DNA from 2 places in the Limnohabitans sp. 2KL-3 genome. Region 2 is predicted to be linked to the other one. Evidence: predicted binding sites of a transcription regulator. Region 2 holds the regulator's gene; the other holds the start of a gene.

Region 1 (8,724 bases), on a different contig from region 2:
GGTTGGTTAAGATGTGGACATTGCGAGCATGCTTTTGACAGCACTGGCTTGGTTTTGTTTTGGGAACCCTTGGCAGAGTCGGATCTCACGCATGTCACTCGTGAAACGCCGGTCAGCGCAGCCACCGCCATGCCCTTGGGCCATGAATCTGTCCCAACAGATGGACTGTTAAAAGTCGAAGATCCAGGCACTTTGCAAGCCAGTTCTCCAAGCAACGAGGCCTTGGTCTCATTTGAAAATGCTTTGTCGTCTTTTCGTCAACCACTGAGTTTGCCTTCCGACCTGGCATCCACCGTCCTTCGCGCAGATGCCCCTCAGGTCACGGGCGAATTGTCGCTTGCGCACAGACCCAATACAGTCAATCCATCCAAGCTTTGGCCCGCCACATTTGTATTGTTGGTCTTGATGTTGATCTTGCAGGCTGCGTTTGTGCAGAGGCATGTCCTTGCTTTGCATTGGCCTGCAGTTGCGGTGAGTTTTGATGCTGTGTGTCAATCCGTGGGATGTACGCTCGAGCCTTCGCAAGATGTGGAGGCTTTGGTCATTGAAAGCTCGACTTTGGTGCGACGCACTGACGATTTTTTACTTTCCTGGACCCTTCGAAATACCTCGGACAGCATGGTGGCCATGACGGCATTGGAGTTGACTCTTTTGTCTGGAAACCAACAACCGGTTTTACGCAAAGTGGTTTTGCCCCAAGAAATGGGCGCACCGAAGTCTCTCCCAGCAGGTCAAACTTGGACGGGGCAATTGAGTTTGCGCACAGCCCATGAGACGCCGTTCAGCGATTATCGAATTTTGAGTTTCTACCCCTGAGTAAATCCCTTTTTTGACAACAAAAAAACCCGGCACTGAAACCAGTGACGGGTTTGGCGGTCAGGTATGACCTGTTGAATCAGGGCTTGGCTGCTGAAGGAAACGGCCAGGCTGCTTGAGGATTCAGAGTGGTTTGAGCAGCAGGCGCTTTGGATGCCTTCTTTGCCGCTGGTTTTTTGGCTGCCTTCTTCACAACGGCTTTTTTGGCTGCTGGTTTTTTGACAGCTGCTTTTTTGGCTGCAGCTTTTTTTGCAGGTGCTGCCTTAGGCGCTGCTGCGACTTTTTTCGCTGGAGCAGCTTTTTTGGCTGCAACGGCTTTTTTAGCTGGAGCAGCTGCTTTCGCTGGAGCAGCTGCTTTCGCTGGAGCGGTTGCTTTCGCTGGAGCTGCTTTTTTAGCGCTTACGGCCTTTTTAGCAGGAGCGGCTTTTTTAGCGCTTGCAGCCTTTTTAGCGGCGGGAGCAGCTTTGGTTGCAGGTGCTACTTTTTTAGCTGCTGGCTTTTTGGCGACAGCCGCTTTTTTAGCCGGTGCTGCCTTGGTGGCCGGTGCAGCTTTTTTGGCTGCGGGTTGCTTTGCTACAGCAGCTTTTTTGGCCGGAGCGGCCTTTTTCGCGGGAGCAGCTTTTTTTGCTGTTGCTTTTTTTGCAGTTGCCATGATTTTCTCCTTGATCAAGTTGAGATCTCAACGGAAAGGGAACGCTTTGTGCTTGTTGGACTGCACAAAACGATCCATGGTGTTGAGGGGCTCCTCAGCACCATGAACGCAGTAAAGCCACACACCACATCACCCGAGGGCATTGTGGTGCGTGGCTGTTTAATGGATTTCATTGATTTGCAGGTCAGACCATCAATCCCAAGACAAAGCGCCGCCTGATTGGTATTCGATGACCCGAGTTTCAAAGAAGTTACGCTCTTTTTTCAGATCAATCATTTCGCTCATCCATGGGAAAGGGTTCTCCTCGTTGGGGAACAAGGCGTCCAAACCGATTTGTGTGGCGCGGCGGTTGGCAATGTAGCGCAAGTAGCCTTTGAACATGGAGGCATTCATGCCCAGCACACCGCGGGGCATGGTGTCTTCGGCATAACGGTATTCCAGTTCCACCGCCTTCAAGAAAAGCTCATTGATTTCTGCTTTGAACTCGGCAGTCCAGAGTTGAGGATTTTCAAGCTTGACGGTATTGATCAAGTCGATACCGAAATTGCAATGCATCGACTCGTCGCGCAAAATGTATTGGTACTGTTCAGCCGCGCCCGTCATCTTGTTTTGGCGACCCAAAGCCAAAATTTGTGTGAAACCAACGTAGAAAAACAAGCCTTCCATCAAGCAAGCGAAAACAATCAGCGACTTGAGCAAGGTCTGATCGTTTTCCAATGTGCCGGTTTTAAAGTGCGGATCCATGATCGCACTGATAAAGGGAATGAGGAATTCGTCTTTGTCGCGGATGGATTTGACTTCGTTGTATGCATTGAAAATCTCGCTTTCATCGAGCCCCAAAGATTCAACGATGTACTGGTAGGCGTGGGTATGGATGGCTTCTTCAAAGGCTTGACGCAACAGAAACTGACGGCACTCAGGTGCCGTGATGTGCCGGTAAGTACCCAGTGTGATGTTGTTGGCAGCCAAAGAGTCTGCTGTCACGAAGAAACCAAGATTGCGTTTGACAATGCGACGCTCATCTTCTGTCAGGCCATTGGGATCTTTCCACAAAGCGATGTCTCGGTTCATGTTGACTTCTTGCGGCATCCAATGGTTTGCGCAAGTGGCCAAGTATTTTTCCCAAGCCCATTTGTACTTGAAAGGAACCAACTGGTTCACATCGGTTTGGCCATTGATGATCCGCTTGTCCGCTGCATTCATTCGTCGCGGCGCTGCCGAAGTCGTGGCGTGAAACAGCGCTGCCTCGGTGATGGTCGATGCATCAGAGCCATGAACGGAAGGCATTGCAGTTTGCGATGCGGGTTTAACTTGATCGTCCCAAGACAACATAAAAAATTCCAATTCTCAGATTATGAAAGCATGCGGTGAAATTGCAAAGAAGTCATTGACATGATGCAAAACCACACGCTTGAAGTGTTGTTCAATTGCATCGCACATTGCAGGCTGGCGCAGTGCGATGCGAGGTCATGACATCACTGACAAGCCTCACAGCCAACATCGTCAATGGCTGTAAATTTAACGTCTGTTGCGGGTACAGCATTCATGGCCGGTGCCGCCACCGTGGATGCCACAGCACTGCTTCCAGAAGCGGGAGAGCCAGAAGACACCGCATTGTGTGAGCCAGCTTTGACCGTGGATTTTTCAACCTGGGTGGCACTGGATGTGCGCAGGTAATAAGTGGTTTTAAGACCCCTCAGCCATGCAAGTTTGTAGGTGTCATCGAGTTTTTTGCCCGACGCACCAGCCATGTAAATGTTGAGAGATTGGGCTTGGTCAATCCATTTTTGACGTCGTGCAGCAGCTTCAACCAGCCAAGTCGTTTCGACTTCAAATGCTGTGGCGTAGAGCGCTTTGATGTCTTGAGGCACACGATCGATGGGCCGCAAAGAGCCGTCAAAGTGTTTCAAGTCCATGACCATCACGTCATCCCACAAGCCCAAGCGCTTCAGATCGCGCACCAAATAACTGTTGATGACGGTGAATTCGCCTGACAAATTGGATTTGACTGACAGGTTGCCAAAGCACGGCTCGATGGACGCATCCACGCCAATGATGTTGGAGATGGTGGCTGTGGGTGCAATGGCGACACAGTTGGAGTTGCGCATGCCGTCTGTCTTGATTTTTTGACGCAAAGCATCCCAATCGAGGGCGGACGAGCGGTCGACCTCAACATAGCCGCCTCGTTCGCGTGCCAACAAGTCGATCGTGTCAAAAGGCAAAATGCCGCGATCCCACAAAGAGCCTTTGTAGCTGGAGTATTCGCCACGCTCTTTGGCCAAATCGGTCGAGGCCCAGTAGGCGAAGTAGCAAATGGCTTCCATGGAGCGGTCAGCAAATTCCACCGCTGCTTGCGAAGCGTAAGGGATGCGCATTTCATACAACGAGTCTTGGAAAGCCATGAGACCCAAGCCCACAGGCCGATGACGCACATTGGAATCACGCGCTTTTTTGACTGCGTAGTAGTTGATGTCGATCACGTTGTCCAACATCCGCATGGCAATCGAGATGGTCTTTTTGAGCTTGTCGTGGTCAAGCACTTTGCCGTTGGCCGTGTCTTTGAGGTGTCGGGACAGGTTGACCGAACCCAAGTTGCAGACGGCAGTTTCGGTGTCGCTGGTGTTGAGTGTGATCTCTGTGCACAGATTGGACGAATGCACCACGCCAACGTGTTGCTGTGGCGAGCGGATATTGCAAGGGTCCTTGAAGGTGATCCAAGGGTGTCCTGTTTCAAACAGCATGGACAGCATCTTGCGCCACAAGTCATTGGCCGGCAATTTTTTGCTGGGTTTGATTTCACCCCGTTCGGCCTTGGCTTCGTAGGCCGTGTAGGTTTTTTCAAAATCAGCCCCGTACTTGTCATGCAAATCTGGGCAATCTGAAGGAGAGAACAGTGTCCAGTCACCTTTTTCCATGACGCGACGCATGAACAGGTCAGGAATCCAGTTCGCGGTGTTCATGTCGTGCGTGCGGCGGCGATCATCGCCGGTGTTTTTGCGCAATTCCAGGAATTCTTCAATGTCCAGGTGCCAAGTCTCAAGGTAAGTGCAGACCGCGCCTTTGCGTTTACCACCCTGATTGACGGCAACTGCGGTGTCGTTGACCACTTTGAGGAACGGCACCACGCCTTGTGATTCGCCATTGGTGCCTTTGATGTGCGACCCCATGGCTCGCACACGGGTCCAGTCGTTGCCCAATCCCCCAGCGAACTTGGACAACAAGGCATTTTCTTTGATGGATTCGTAGATGCCATCGAGGTCGTCAGGCACAGTCGTCAGGTAACAGCTCGACAGCTGCGGACGCAATGTGCCGCTGTTGAACAAGGTCGGCGTCGAAGACATGAAATCGAAGGAGGACAGCACTTCGTAAAACTCGATGGCACGGGCTTCGCGATTGGCCTCGCTGACCGACAGACCCATGGCCACACGCATGAAAAATGCTTGGGGCATTTCAATGCGTTGCTTGCGCACATGAAGGAAATAACGGTCATACAGGGTTTGCAGACCCAGGTAATCAAACTGCAAATCGCGTTCAGGCTTGAGCGCTTCTGCCAGTTTTTTCAAGTCAAACTGCGCCAGTTTGGGGTCAAGCAGTTCGTTGTCGATGCCTTTTTGGATGAACTTGGGGAAGTATTGGATGTATTCGCCAGCCATCTGATCTTGGGTCACTTCCTTGCCCAAAATTTCCTTGGCAATGGTGTGCATCAACAATCGGGCCGTGACGTAGGTGTAGTCTGGGTCTTTTTCAATGAGGGTTCGCGATGCCAAGATGGAGGCTTTGTACACCTCTTCCATGGGCACACCGTCGTACAGGTTGCGCATGGTTTCCGCCACGATCGGCTCAGGACTCACGTCAGGGCCCAAACCGGCGCAAGCATTGATCATCAAGGACTTCAGGTAATTCAGGTCCAGGGCCACGCGTTGGCCACCGTCCAGAACATGCAACACGGGCTCTTGAACGGCAGGCTCAGCATGTGACTGTTGGCTGCGTTCTTGGGTGCGGCGTTCACGGTAGAGCACATAGGCGCGAGCGACTTCGTGATTGCTGCTGCGCATCAGACCCAGTTCCACTTGGTCTTGCACATCTTCAATGTGAAAAGTGCCTCCCCCGGGTCGTGAACGCATGAGTGCACGAACCACGTTTTGGGTCAGTTGCTCTACCACCTCTCTCACGCTGGCAGACGCAGCGCCTTGGGTGCCATGCACGGCCAAAAACGCCTTCATCATCGCGATGGCGATTTTGCTGGGTTCGAACGGCACAACGGCACCGTTGCGGCGAATGATTTGGTAATGGTTCAAGGGTTGCGCAGAAGAATGGCCCGCACGATCGGCTTCGGACAAGTTCGTCTGGCTGGTGGGCGACAAAGGAGGGGTCAGATCGGTTTGCATGTTCATTTTTGTATGGGAAAAGTCAAAGATGAGGCCGATCAAAAGAGTGCAAAGCCTCTTTTGATCAATTGTGAGATTTTGTAAAAGACACTATATCTGGTGTCTCGGGGCATGGCAAGCCACTACAGGTAGTGTATCCGTCTCCAAAAGACACCACACTCTACTCAGGTGGGCCAGACCACACTGGGTAAGAGTGATGGGTCTTTTCAGAACTTGAAATGGGGCGCTTCAAGCCCCGTCAAAATGGGTTTTTTCACGAAAAGGTCAGTGGTGATGGGGCATGCAAGTGATTTTCGTCTTGCATGCCTGATGCTTTGGGGCGATGGCGGATCTGCAGATGGACGGCGATCCGATTGAAAAACTGAGAGCTACCTAGGGTAAACGCTAGGTGGGAAATTTAACATTGATTTCAGTCGATTCCAGTCAAAACCAGCACCGGGGTCTTGTTTTCTTTCGGGGGCAATGTGCTCATGCCCCGCGACATGGGCAATGGGGCAGTGAAGCTGCAAGGCTTGGCAAAGTTGGCTCAGTTGTGTGTACTGAGCCTCTTCAAATGTTTCACCTTCCAGGCCTTCCAGTTCTATGCCGATGGAGTCATCGTTGCATTGGTTTCTGCCCCGGTACTCAGATTGGCCTGCATGCCAAGCGCGGTGATCGATACTGACAAACTGCCAAAGGGTGCCGTCGCGCCGGATATAAAAGTGGGCTGACACCTCTAAACCCCGGATTTGCGAAAAATAGGGGTGAGCCTCCCAGTCCAGCTGATTGGTAAACAGCGCTTGAACTTCGTTGCCACCATATTGGCCGGGTGGCAGGCTGATCGAGTGGATAACCACCAAGTCAACACAGGCCCCGTTGGGTCGCAATCCAAAATTTGGCGAGTCCAAGCGTGTGGCATGACGGTACCAACCGTCTTGCCAAAGACCGATGGGTTCTGAGAGGAGTTTTTCCAAGTGCTGGATTTGTTGGACCACAGAATTGAATAAGAACGAGAAAGACTGGCCAAGGATCAGGACGGATTGCGGTCTTGTGCCGCAGTTCGGTGATCGGTGCTGCAGTACACGCCTTTTTCACCGTTCACGGTTTCGTCTTGGGGAAGATGGATGCCGCAGTGTGTGCATGCAACCATGTTGGAAGGCTGGTTTGGGCTGTCTTGTGGTGGAGGTGCTGGCGTGTCCCTGCGGTTTCGTTTGAGGGCCCAAATGACCACCAATACCAGCAAAATCAACAAAAGATATTTCATCCAACGCGCCCGATCAAAACTTCCAAAACAAAGCGTGAGCCAGCATAGGACAAGAGCAGCAGTGCCGCGCCAATGTAGAGCACCCGCACGGCGCGGCGACCTCGCCAGCCCCATTGCTGGCGTCCAATCAACAAAGTGGCAAAAGTGATCCAGGACAAGAGGGCAAAAACCCGCTTGTGGTCCCAGTGCCATTGGGTATGGGTTTGTCCATACAAGGCTTCGCCAAACAGCGCTCCCGCCACCAAGGTGGCCGTCAGCAGCACAAAGCCTGCAGTCACAAAGCGAAAGGTCAGGCGTTCCAGGGTGAGCAAAGGAAGGCCGCTGGTGGCGTCATGGGCCAGACGGATGTCGTGTTCGGTGCGCGTCATCATCCAGGCGTGGACCACAGCAGCTGCAAACATGCCGTAGGCCGACAAACCCAAGGCCCAGTGCAGGGGCAGCCAGGCCGAAGCTTGTGCGGTCAAAGGCGTACCGGGAAAGACCCAAGCCAAAACCACCGTGACGGCACCCAAACTCCCCACGGCCCAGCGGACCTTGAGTTTGGGGAAAAACTGGGTCTCGATCATGTAAGCCGTGACCACCAACCAAGCCGTGACCGACAGTGCAGGGGCAAAACCAAAACGCACCGGACCCATGAGCAGCATCAGCAAACTCAGCGCGTGCAATGCCCAGGCCAGCAGCAACAGTCGTCTGGCGTGGACATCACTGAGGTGTCGAGGCACCAAAGCGGGCAAGGCATAGGTCAGCGCCGCCAATGCAGAGAAGGGCAGCGTCCAGAAAGGAGCACTCGCTAAAATCATGGGTCCGAGTTTAGCCTTTCAGGCGCAGCCACAGGGGCTTCGCCAACACGCTTGACCGGTTTTTTCTGGATTCCCCCATGGCCTCCGCCCTGACCGACAAACTCTCACGCCTCGTCAAGACCCTCAGCGGACAGGCCCGCATCACCGAATCGAACGTGGCCGACATGCTGCGCGAGGTGCGCATGGCCTTGCTCGAAGCCGATGTGGCCCTGCCGGTGGTGCGCGATTTCATCGCCCGCGTGAAGGAAAAAGCCCTGGGCCAAGAGGTCATGGGCTCGCTCAAGCCCGGCCAAGCCTTGGTGGGTGTGGTCAACCGCGAGCTGGCCGCCACCATGGGCGAGGGGGTGTCGGACATCAACTTGGCCGCGCAGCCGCCCGCCGTGATCCTGATGGCAGGTTTGCAAGGTGCCGGTAAAACCACCACCACCGCCAAGCTGGCCAAGCACCTGATTGAAAAGCGCAAAAAGAAAGTGCTCACGGTCTCGGGTGACGTGTACCGCCCCGCCGCCATCGAACAGCTCAAAACCGTCACCGCCCAAGCCGGTGCCGAATGGTTCCCCAGCTCGCCCGACCAAAAGCCAATCGACATTGCCCGCGCCGCCATTGACTACGCCCGCAAGCACTTTTTTGACGTGTTGCTGGTCGACACGGCCGGTCGCCTGGCGATTGACGAAGCCCTGATGGCCGAGATCAAGGCGCTGCACGCTGAACTCAAGCCTGTTGAAACCCTGTTCGTGGTCGATGCCATGCAGGGTCAGGACGCGGCCAACACCGCTCGCGCCTTCAGCGACGCCTTGCCGCTCACGGGCATCGTGCTGACCAAAC
Region 2 (8,724 bases):
CGATTGCAAAGCGGATCGCTGCGCCCTGATACAAGCTTGAAACTTCACAGGGCATGCGCCCAAGGTGCACGTGGTCAGGCGCGGCGCAGCAGCAAACGCACATCCGGGCCGACACGGTCCACCGCGTGGAAGGCCAACTTCACGGAGTCGCTCAGGGCCGTCAGCGCAGGCAAATTGGCCATGCCTTGGCCAGGGCCGAGCAGCTGGGGGGCGATGTAGACGAGGTATTCGTCCACCAGCCCTTCACGGATGAAGGAGCCGTTGAGTTTGTGTCCGGCTTCCACATGCAGCTCATTGATCTCGCGCCGGGCCAGGTCGCGCAGCATGGCAGCCAGATCGACTTTGCCGCCCGGGCCGGGCATGTCGATCAGGGTGACGCCGCGTGCGATCAGTGCTGCGCGTTTGTCCGCATGTTGTGCGTCCTGCGGGGCGGTGGCGGTGTAAATCCAGATTTGGCGGGCTTGCTCGCCTGTGCCTTGGGTGTCCAGCAGTTTGGCGTTCAAAGGCATGTCCAGGCGGCTGTCCACCACCACCAGATGCGGTTGGCGAGGCACATCAAGGCCGCGCACGTTCAGTCGCGGATCGTCTTCGAGCACGGTGCCGATGCCGGTCAGGATGGCGCAGGCACGGGCACGCCAGGCATGGCCGTCGGCGCGGGCCTCGGGTCCGGTGATCCACTGGCTTTGGCCGTTTTGCAAGGCGGTTTGCCCGTCGAGTGAGGTGGCCACCTTCATGCGCACCCAGGGCAGGGCACGCTCCATGCGGCTGAAAAATCCGATGTTCAGCTCACGCGCTTGAATGGCTTCGTCTGAGCTGGGGCCCAGCGTTTCGGTTTGCACCCCCGCAGTTGCCAAACGTGCCATGCCTTGGCCTGCCACTTTCGGGTTGGGGTCGGTCATGGCCGCGATCACGCGCCCAATGCCAGCCGCTGCCAGCGCATCGCAACAGGGTCCGGTGCGGCCTTGGTGAGCGCAGGGCTCCAGCGTGACCCAGGCGGTGGCACCTTGCACGCTGTGGCCGCGCTCGGCCGCGTCGCGCAAGGCCATGATTTCGGCATGCGGGCCGCCTGCACGTTGGGTGTGGCCTTGGCCCAGCAGCGTGCCGTCAGCAGCGGTGATAACGCAGCCCACACGCGGGTTGGGCGAGGTCAGCCACAAAGCCTGACGGGCCAAGTGGAGGGCCGTTTGCAGGGGCGTGAGCAAAGGTGAGAAGGGGGCGTTTGAAGCTGGCACGGTGGTCAAAAAATGGGGTATCGAGGCGCTTTGCCTTAAAAAACAATTATGGCCCGGATACCCAGGAGGGCAGAGCCGAGACACTGCTGTGCCATTCGATGCGGTTTTCTGAAGGTGTGCCCGAAGTGTCGGGGCCTTTGCCGGGCTTGCCGCTGTTTGTCCAGGTCACGCGCACTTGCAAGTCTTGAATGAGCCCATTGCCGCGTGGCGTACTGCTGGTTTGTCGGCTGTATTGCACCCCTTGAACCAGGATGGTTTCATCGGATGCGCATGGATGGGCGCTGCCCCGGATGCTGGCCACCCAGCAGTCCAGGCCTTCTTGGGCCAGCCTTTGAGCTGCCGCGTGTTGACGGCTTTCGCGGCTCAGTTGCAAAGTTTTCAAGGTCAGTTGTGTCGCACCCAGCAGGCCAATGCCCAGCACGGCCGAAGCGATCAAGGCTTCGATCAAGGCCATGCCTTGCTGGGGGTGTTGGGCACCTTTCATGGCGTGCTGGCGGTCCAACTGCCGTTGACCCGTTGAACACGCGAGGCGTCCATGCCGTCCGGCCAGTTCAGGATGTAAGCATTGCGCCCAGCCGGGCGGGCCAGTACTGTGCCTGATCGCCATTCAGGAATGCCTGATTGCACCACCAGTTGGCCTTCAATGGTGCCGCCTTGCCAGCCGCGCATTTTGTCGTCGTTGCAGCCCGAGTCGATCAACACACTGCCGTAGATGACGGTGTTGGCAGAGATGCGCGGGCAGCGCAGGGCGCAAGCTTTGGCAGAAAACACCAGCAGTGCCGGGGTGTTGGCCGTGCCCACGCTTTGCTGCCAGTCGTTGGGGCTGTCGATCCAGTAGATCGAGCGTGGTGGGGTGGTTTGCGCTGTCAAGCCGTTGCGTTCTTGAGCGGTGGACCAAGCTTGCAGTTGCGCGTCGGTGATGGAGCCCAGCACACTTTGCCAAGCAGCGCGGGTGCAGGGGCTGCGCGGCACAGCTTGGCTTGGCCCCGTTTTGCTGCCACCGCCGGGCAAGCTGGTGGTGCTCAAAGCCAGGCAGGCATTTTTCTCTGCCGTTGAAATGCTGCCATTGCGGTTGGTGTCCACCACAAAATGCGTCAACACTGCGGGTCCTTTGGCGGTGCTGACGCAGGCTTCGCCCTTGCTGACCCAAGGGCACACCCGCAGCTTGGCCCCGGAGGCTTCGGTCACGCAACCGTTGAGCACCAGCGTAGCGGGCTCTTGCAAGTCGGGCGCTGGGGCCACCGTAGGGACGAACACACTTTCTTTGACCAGCGCTTGACTGTGTGGTGTGCCCATGCGGGCGCTGGCGTGCAGTGTCAGCACATGGGGCGACTCGACCAAGTCGCGCACGGCGGTGGTGCTCAGCTGGGCCTGCGGTATGGCAGGGTGTTGTTCGGGCGTGAGCCGAATGCACTGCCACTGGGGCCCGGTGACCCCTTCGGGGCAGGGGGTCAAAGCCTGCAAAAGGCTGTCTAACGGGGTGTTTGTGTCCAACAACAAAGCTTGTGCTCCCGCCAAAGCGGCCGTGGCGGCCCATCGGGCTTGGTGGCTTCGGGCGTGGTTGAAAGTGGCCAGCTGGTCCATTTGGGCACTGCGGGCGCTGTAAAAACTGGCCAGGCTGGCCAGCATCACCAAGGTCATGGCCATCAGCAAAGTGATGGCACCCGTCTGCGGGCCGAGGGCAGGGGAGCGCGTCATGGGCAAAACTTCGATTGGACGCTGGCGGGCAAATCGTTTTGCAAGCGCACGGTTTGAGTGAGGCTCATGGTGCGACCGGGGTCCTGTGGCCATGCAGCGCTCAGCGTCATCTGCACCGAGCGGCGCAGCCAACCTTGTGCAGCTGAGCAATGGAGTGTCCACTGCAGTGCGCTGACTTTCAGGCTGCTGGTGTCGGTGATGGCTTGCCAATCCCCCGCATCTTGGCATGAACGTTTGATTTGGATGGTTTGCGACGAGAGCCGAAAACCCATGCATTCGTCTTTCTCGCGCTGCCCGTTGTGGTTGCGGTCATAACTGAAGGCCAGAGTTTCGCCGCTCACGCTGAAATCTTGTGCATCCTTGCAAAAATCGTCCAGACACAGGGTTGGGCTGCGTGTTTCCCAGGCTTTGGCCGAGTACTGCGCTTGGCGCAATTCTTTGGCCATCCAGTCCATGGCCGAACGCAGATCGTGGTGCAGGTGGGTGTCATGCAGTGCCTGGCGGTGACCACGCAATTGACGGGTCAGCATGGTGCTGCCTGCGGCCAGCACCACCATGCCCAGCGCAAGGCCCACCAGCAGCCCGGTCAAGGTCTCACCTTTTTGAAGGCGGTGGCGGTTGGTGCTCATTTTTTCCAGCAACGGTCGGGGTCAGCGCTCCAGTGAGGGCCCGCGCTGAGCAAAGCGTTGGCGGGTGCTTGCCACGTCAACCGCAAGGGCGCGCACTGGACGTCGGCCGATTGGGCCCCCACGGGGGTGGCCTCTAAGGTGAAGCCGTCGGCATCGGCCAAGGTGATGCGCAGTTGGTAATGGGCTTGGCTGGATCGGTCGGTGGTCCAGCCCAAAGTGCTCAGGGCATCGGCATGCTGGTCATGGGCACTGCGCCAGCGGATTTGGTCCATTTGCAATTGCAGCAAAGCGGCTTGACCGTCAATGCGTCGGGTCTGGCGTTGTTGTTGCTGGTAAGCCGGCAGGGCCAAGGCCGCCAGAACGGCCATCAGCGCCAAGCTGATCAGCAGCTCGGTCAGCGTGAATCCCCGATTCCGAAACTGGGCGGTGGTGGTGTCTGGGGGATGGCGACCCAAAAGGTGCATGGCATGACTCCCTTGATTTGGTTTTGATTGTGGTCTTGTGTATTCATTTTGTACAGTTCAAGATGAGGGCCTGCTTGTGGGCACGATGCGCACACATGAACCCAGGAGGATGAGCCATGCATCGCCAAACGCTGCCACCCCGCCCGTGGCCCCATGACCCGCGCTGTGCGCAAACGCTGCGGGGCTTCAGTTTGCTGGAGGCCTTGGTGGTGCTGGCGCTGGTGGGTGTGTTGATGGCCATCGCTGTGCCGACTTTGTCGGACTTGCGGCAACAGCATCGGCTGCAAGCACGGGCCGAGGCCTTTTTGAGCAGCTTGGTCTTGGCTCGCTCGGAAGCGCTGCATCGCCAGCAAAGGGTGACCGTGTGTGCAAGTGCTGCTTCACATGGTCATTCATGTGATCCTGAGGGGCGTTGGCAGCAGGGCTGGCTGGTGTTTGTGGACAGCAACAACAGCGCCCGCAGAGATCCGGGAGAGGTGATCGTCGAGCGACAAGACGCCATGCCCGAGGGTTTTCAATTGACGGTCACCAATACCGTCAAGTCTTATTTTTCTTATGGCGGTGAGGGAAGAAGCGTGAGCCTCAGCGGGGCCTTCATGGCGGGCACCTGGCGCTTTTGTTCGGCTAATTTGCCACACGGTTGGCAAGTGGTCAGCAATGCTATGGGACGCCCCAAGTTGGAAAAAATACCGACCAAGGACTGCGATTGCCGCCTCTTTCAGGGGCCGACATGCCCTTGAGCAAAAATTTTAGCGGACTTCGTCAACCAAGGTTTTGAAGTCGTCAATATCTTCAAAATTGCGGTAGACACTGGCAAAGCGCACATAAGCGACTTTGTCGAGTTTTTGCAATTCACGCATGACCCATTCACCAATGCGGTGTGAAGCCACTTCGCGTGTGCCCAAGTTGAGCAGTTTTTCCTCGATCCGTTCCATGGCCGCATCGAGTTGTTCGATGCTGACGGGCCTTTTGCGCAGAGCCAAGTTGAGGCTGCCGCGCAGTTTTTCTCGCTGGTAATCGATGCGCCGACCGTCTTTTTTGACGATGGCCGGAAAGTTGACTTCGGGCTTTTCGTAGGTGGTGAAGCGCTTTTCACACGCCCCACATTGGCGACGCCGCCGAATGAAATCCCCGTCCTCGGCCAAACGGGTCTCGACCACTTGCGTTTCGAGGTGACCGCAAAACGGGCATTTCATCGTGTGGACCGATCAGCCGTAAACGGGGAAACGGCTGGTCAGCGCATGCACCTTGGCACGCACGGCGGCCAAATTGGCTTCGTCCAGCGGGTTGTCCAGCACATCCGCAATCAGGTGGGCCGTGGCGCGGGCTTCTTCGTCCTTGAAGCCGCGGGTGGTCATGGCAGGGGTGCCGATGCGCACGCCGCTGGTCACGAACGGCTTTTCTGGGTCGTTCGGAATGGCGTTCTTGTTGATGGTCATGTGGGCGTTGCCCAATGCGGCTTCTGCAACTTTGCCGGTGATCCCTTTGGCACGCAGGTCCACCAACATGACATGGCTTTGGGTGCCGCCGCTGACGATGCGCAGGCCGCGAGCGGTCAGTGTCTCGGCAATGATCTGCGCGTTTTTGACCACTTGGGCTTGGTAGGCCTTGAACTCAGGTGCCAGAGCCTCTTTGAAGGCCACCGCTTTGGCTGCGATGACATGCATGAGCGGGCCGCCTTGCAGGCCGGGAAAGATGGCGCTGTTGATGGCTTTTTCGTGCTCGGCCTTCATCAAGATGATGCCGCCACGGGGGCCGCGCAAGCTCTTGTGGGTGGTCGAAGTGACCACGTCGGCGTGGGGCACGGGGTTGGGGTATTGGCCCGCAGCGATCAAGCCCGCATAGTGGGCCATGTCGACCATGAAGATCGCGCCAACTTCTTTGGCAATTTTGGCAAAGCGCTCAAAGTCGATGTGCAGCGAGTAGGCCGAAGCACCGGCAATGATCAGCTTGGGTCGGGTTTCACGGGCTTTGGCTTCCATGGCCTCGTAGTCGATGGCTTCTTGCGCGTTCAGGCCGTAAGACACCACGTTGAACCATTTGCCGGAAATGTTGAGCGGCATGCCGTGGGTCAGGTGACCGCCTTCGGCCAAGCTCATGCCCATGATGGTGTCGCCGGGCTTCAAGAAAGCCAGAAACACGGCTTCGTTGGCCGAGGCACCACAATGCGGCTGCACGTTGGCGGCTTCAGCGCCAAAAATTTGCTTGACGCGGTCAATGGCCAATTGTTCGGCCACATCCACATGCTCGCAACCGCCGTAATAACGCTTGCCCGGATAACCTTCGGCGTATTTGTTGGTCAACTGACTGCCTTGTGCGGCCATCACGGCGGGCGAGGCGTAGTTTTCGCTGGCGATCAGCTCGATGTGGTGTTCTTGGCGGGCGTTTTCGGCCTGGATGGCAGCGAACAGCTCGGGGTCGGTTTGTTCAATCAGAATGTTGCGGTGGTACATGGCAGTCCTTTGGATGGAAGTGACCTTGAATAAAAACGAAGATGGGGTTGTTTTTGACAAGGGCTGCCCAGGCGAACGGCTGAGACCGGCTGGGCATGACAAAAAGCGACAGCCGGTTGCACGCTTCCCAGTGGTTCAGGGTGGAGCATCCACCACAATCCACGTCAGAGCAGTCGCTGGCTTTTTGAGAGCCAGAACGCCGCCCCTATCGCCAGTTGCGCACCCGGCTAGTGTAGCCGAGGGTTTTCAGGCCCTGGTCAAGGCCCGAGATCAAAGCGGAAATTGAGTGGTTTTTGTCCCGCCAGAATGCGATGGCGCAACCCCAGCTGTTTTGAATCCTTGCGTGATTTTGTCCAGCTGTTTTTGTTCGCTCAAGACGCGGTCAATGTAGGTCTCGTCCCTGGCTTGTCCTGAGTCGGCGGCATAAAGCCGCAGCGCATCTTCAACGGTGCTCGATTGTTGAATCAAAAACTGCAAGTGGCGCGTGCCTACGCGCAGGTTTGTCAAAGGATCGAACGCGGCCAATCGGCCCCCAAAAGGCGTCAAGGCCTGACTGTGGGCATTGGGCTCGATCTGCATCAATCCCATGCCACCTTGTGAACCCGAAGCAAAGGGATTAAAGCGTGACTCAATGGCCATCACCGCCAAAATCAAAGTCGGTGCGATTTGGCTGCGCTCACCTACCGACCAGGCCTCTGACACCAGTGCGCCCACGGGTTCGGGCGACACTTTGTACTTGCGGCTGAGCCATTGGGTCACAGCCATTTGGTCTTTGGGCAGACTTTTCACGCTCGTTGCGGTCGAACGTGATGCGCCTTCGAGCAAGATGTCGATGTCCAGCGTCTCAGCTTGGCGCATTTCGAGCCAACTCATCAAGGTTTCACTGGCATAGACCTGCAAACCGGGGCGGGCAAAAAAAGTCAAGGCCACAGCCACCACAGCCATGCCCAGCAGGGCCAGGCTGTGCCGTGTGATTTCTACAAAACCTTCGCGCACGTCGCCGCTCAAGGTGGTGAAGCTTCGCCAGAATTCGGACAGATTCAAATGGGATTTCAAAAAAACTCCTCTCGTGTCAAGCGTGAACATGCCGCAGGCAAACGCTTGGTAGGGGGGCCGAGGCTGCAGACCAGGAGGGGTTTGCAGCGAATCGGCTGATGCTCGGGTTATCCCTAGTGGTGCCGATGTGTGGCAAATTTTAAGAAATTTTAATAACCCGTCAAGTATTTAAATTTTGTTTGATAGATTTTATTGAATATATAGATGGTTTTTTGGCTCTGAAAACCGTCCTGTTTCGCTTGGATTCGCGTTCCGCTTTCTGTCGCGTGCAAATCCCGGCGAAAATACGCGTTTGTGTTGCCGAGTTGGTCCCCAGGGGTCGAGTCTGTCGGCCCGCCGCCGTCTTGGCACCCAACGTGTTTTAAAGTTTTTTACCGTGACCTCATCATTCAAGCCTTTTGACCTTGCCGCCCTCGATCCCATGACGGCCGGTATCTTCAATGCCGCCACATCCGGTGAACGCAGCGCCCGTTTGCGTGAGTGGTTGGCCTCCGAGCCTGCAGAGGCATTGCTCAACGATGTTTACCGTGAACTGGCCAGCCGTGACAAAGGTGTGGCCAAAATCCTCAAGGAAAAACTCGACGAGATCAAACGCGCCCACGGACAGGAGGCTTTGGCCAGTGATTGGGGCCAGAAAGCCGAACACATGCTGATGGCACCGCGTTTGAACATTGCCGATGCCTTGGCATGGCAGCGTGATGCGGCCAAGGCCGGTGCCCCCTTGTCGCGCGAACCTTTGGCCAGCCTGAAATTGCGATTGGCCGAAGTGGTCAAAGGAGTCGAAGACTTGCAGCACCAAGTCATGGTGCAGCGCGAGGCGGCCGTTTTGTTGGCGCAGCGTGTGGAAGTGCTTTCCACCAAACATTTGATTGAAGCCCAAAGCGGTCATGCGGGTTTGCAAGCGGATGTGGTGCAGTGGCAAGCCCAGGCTTTGGCCCTCACCCAAAATGCGGTTTGGCCGAGTGTGGACCTGAAGTACCCCTCTCAACTGGAGGTGGCGGGTAAACAACTTCAAGCGGTCTGGGATGGTTTTTCAGCAGCTCTGGATTTGGCCGGTTTGGCTCAAACCGACCCTGCCGCAGCCTTGCCTTCGGTGCCTGTTTGGGCCGACGAAATTCGACGCTTGCGCGGTGACACGGGCAAAGAGGCAGCCCCCGTTGCAGAACAAGCCAAAACCGAAAAAACAGACAAA

Evidence for each region. Region 2 encodes NrdR, which represses ribonucleotide reductase genes. Its sites were predicted from a motif close to CACNANATNTNGTG; they were not measured.
Region 1: AMM41_RS13670 (ribonucleoside-diphosphate reductase subunit alpha) is a predicted target of NrdR. The motif match lies at 5,945-5,958, and genes of this name have one in related genera.

What each region holds. Positions count from the first base shown of each region.
Region 1 covers NZ_CXON01000011.1:14,379-23,102, reverse strand. Annotated here, with positions in the region: gene AMM41_RS22465 (zinc-ribbon and DUF3426 domain-containing protein) at 1-816, shown strand, start outside; gene AMM41_RS13680 (histone) at 896-1,468, opposite strand; gene AMM41_RS13675 (ribonucleotide-diphosphate reductase subunit beta) at 1,661-2,800, opposite strand; gene AMM41_RS13670 (ribonucleoside-diphosphate reductase subunit alpha) at 2,944-5,856, opposite strand; gene ampD (1,6-anhydro-N-acetylmuramyl-L-alanine amidase AmpD) at 6,225-6,809, opposite strand; gene AMM41_RS22385 (PP0621 family protein) at 6,866-7,099, opposite strand; gene AMM41_RS13655 (cytochrome C assembly family protein) at 7,096-7,899, opposite strand; gene ffh (signal recognition particle protein) at 7,977-8,724, shown strand, end outside.
Region 2 covers NZ_CXON01000016.1:84,437-93,160, reverse strand. Annotated here, with positions in the region: gene ribD (bifunctional diaminohydroxyphosphoribosylaminopyrimidine deaminase/5-amino-6-(5-phosphoribosylamino)uracil reductase RibD) at 75-1,232, opposite strand; gene AMM41_RS16850 (type IV pilus modification PilV family protein) at 1,279-1,716, opposite strand; gene AMM41_RS16845 (hypothetical protein) at 1,713-2,930, opposite strand; gene AMM41_RS16840 (hypothetical protein) at 2,927-3,559, opposite strand; gene AMM41_RS16835 (type IV pilin protein) at 3,556-4,023, opposite strand; gene AMM41_RS16830 (GspH/FimT family pseudopilin) at 4,140-4,763, shown strand; gene nrdR (transcriptional regulator NrdR) at 4,773-5,219, opposite strand; gene glyA (serine hydroxymethyltransferase) at 5,232-6,476, opposite strand; ZMP/ZTP riboswitch at 6,535-6,705, opposite strand; gene AMM41_RS16815 (lytic transglycosylase domain-containing protein) at 6,747-7,532, opposite strand; gene AMM41_RS16810 (DUF349 domain-containing protein) at 7,954-8,724, shown strand, end outside.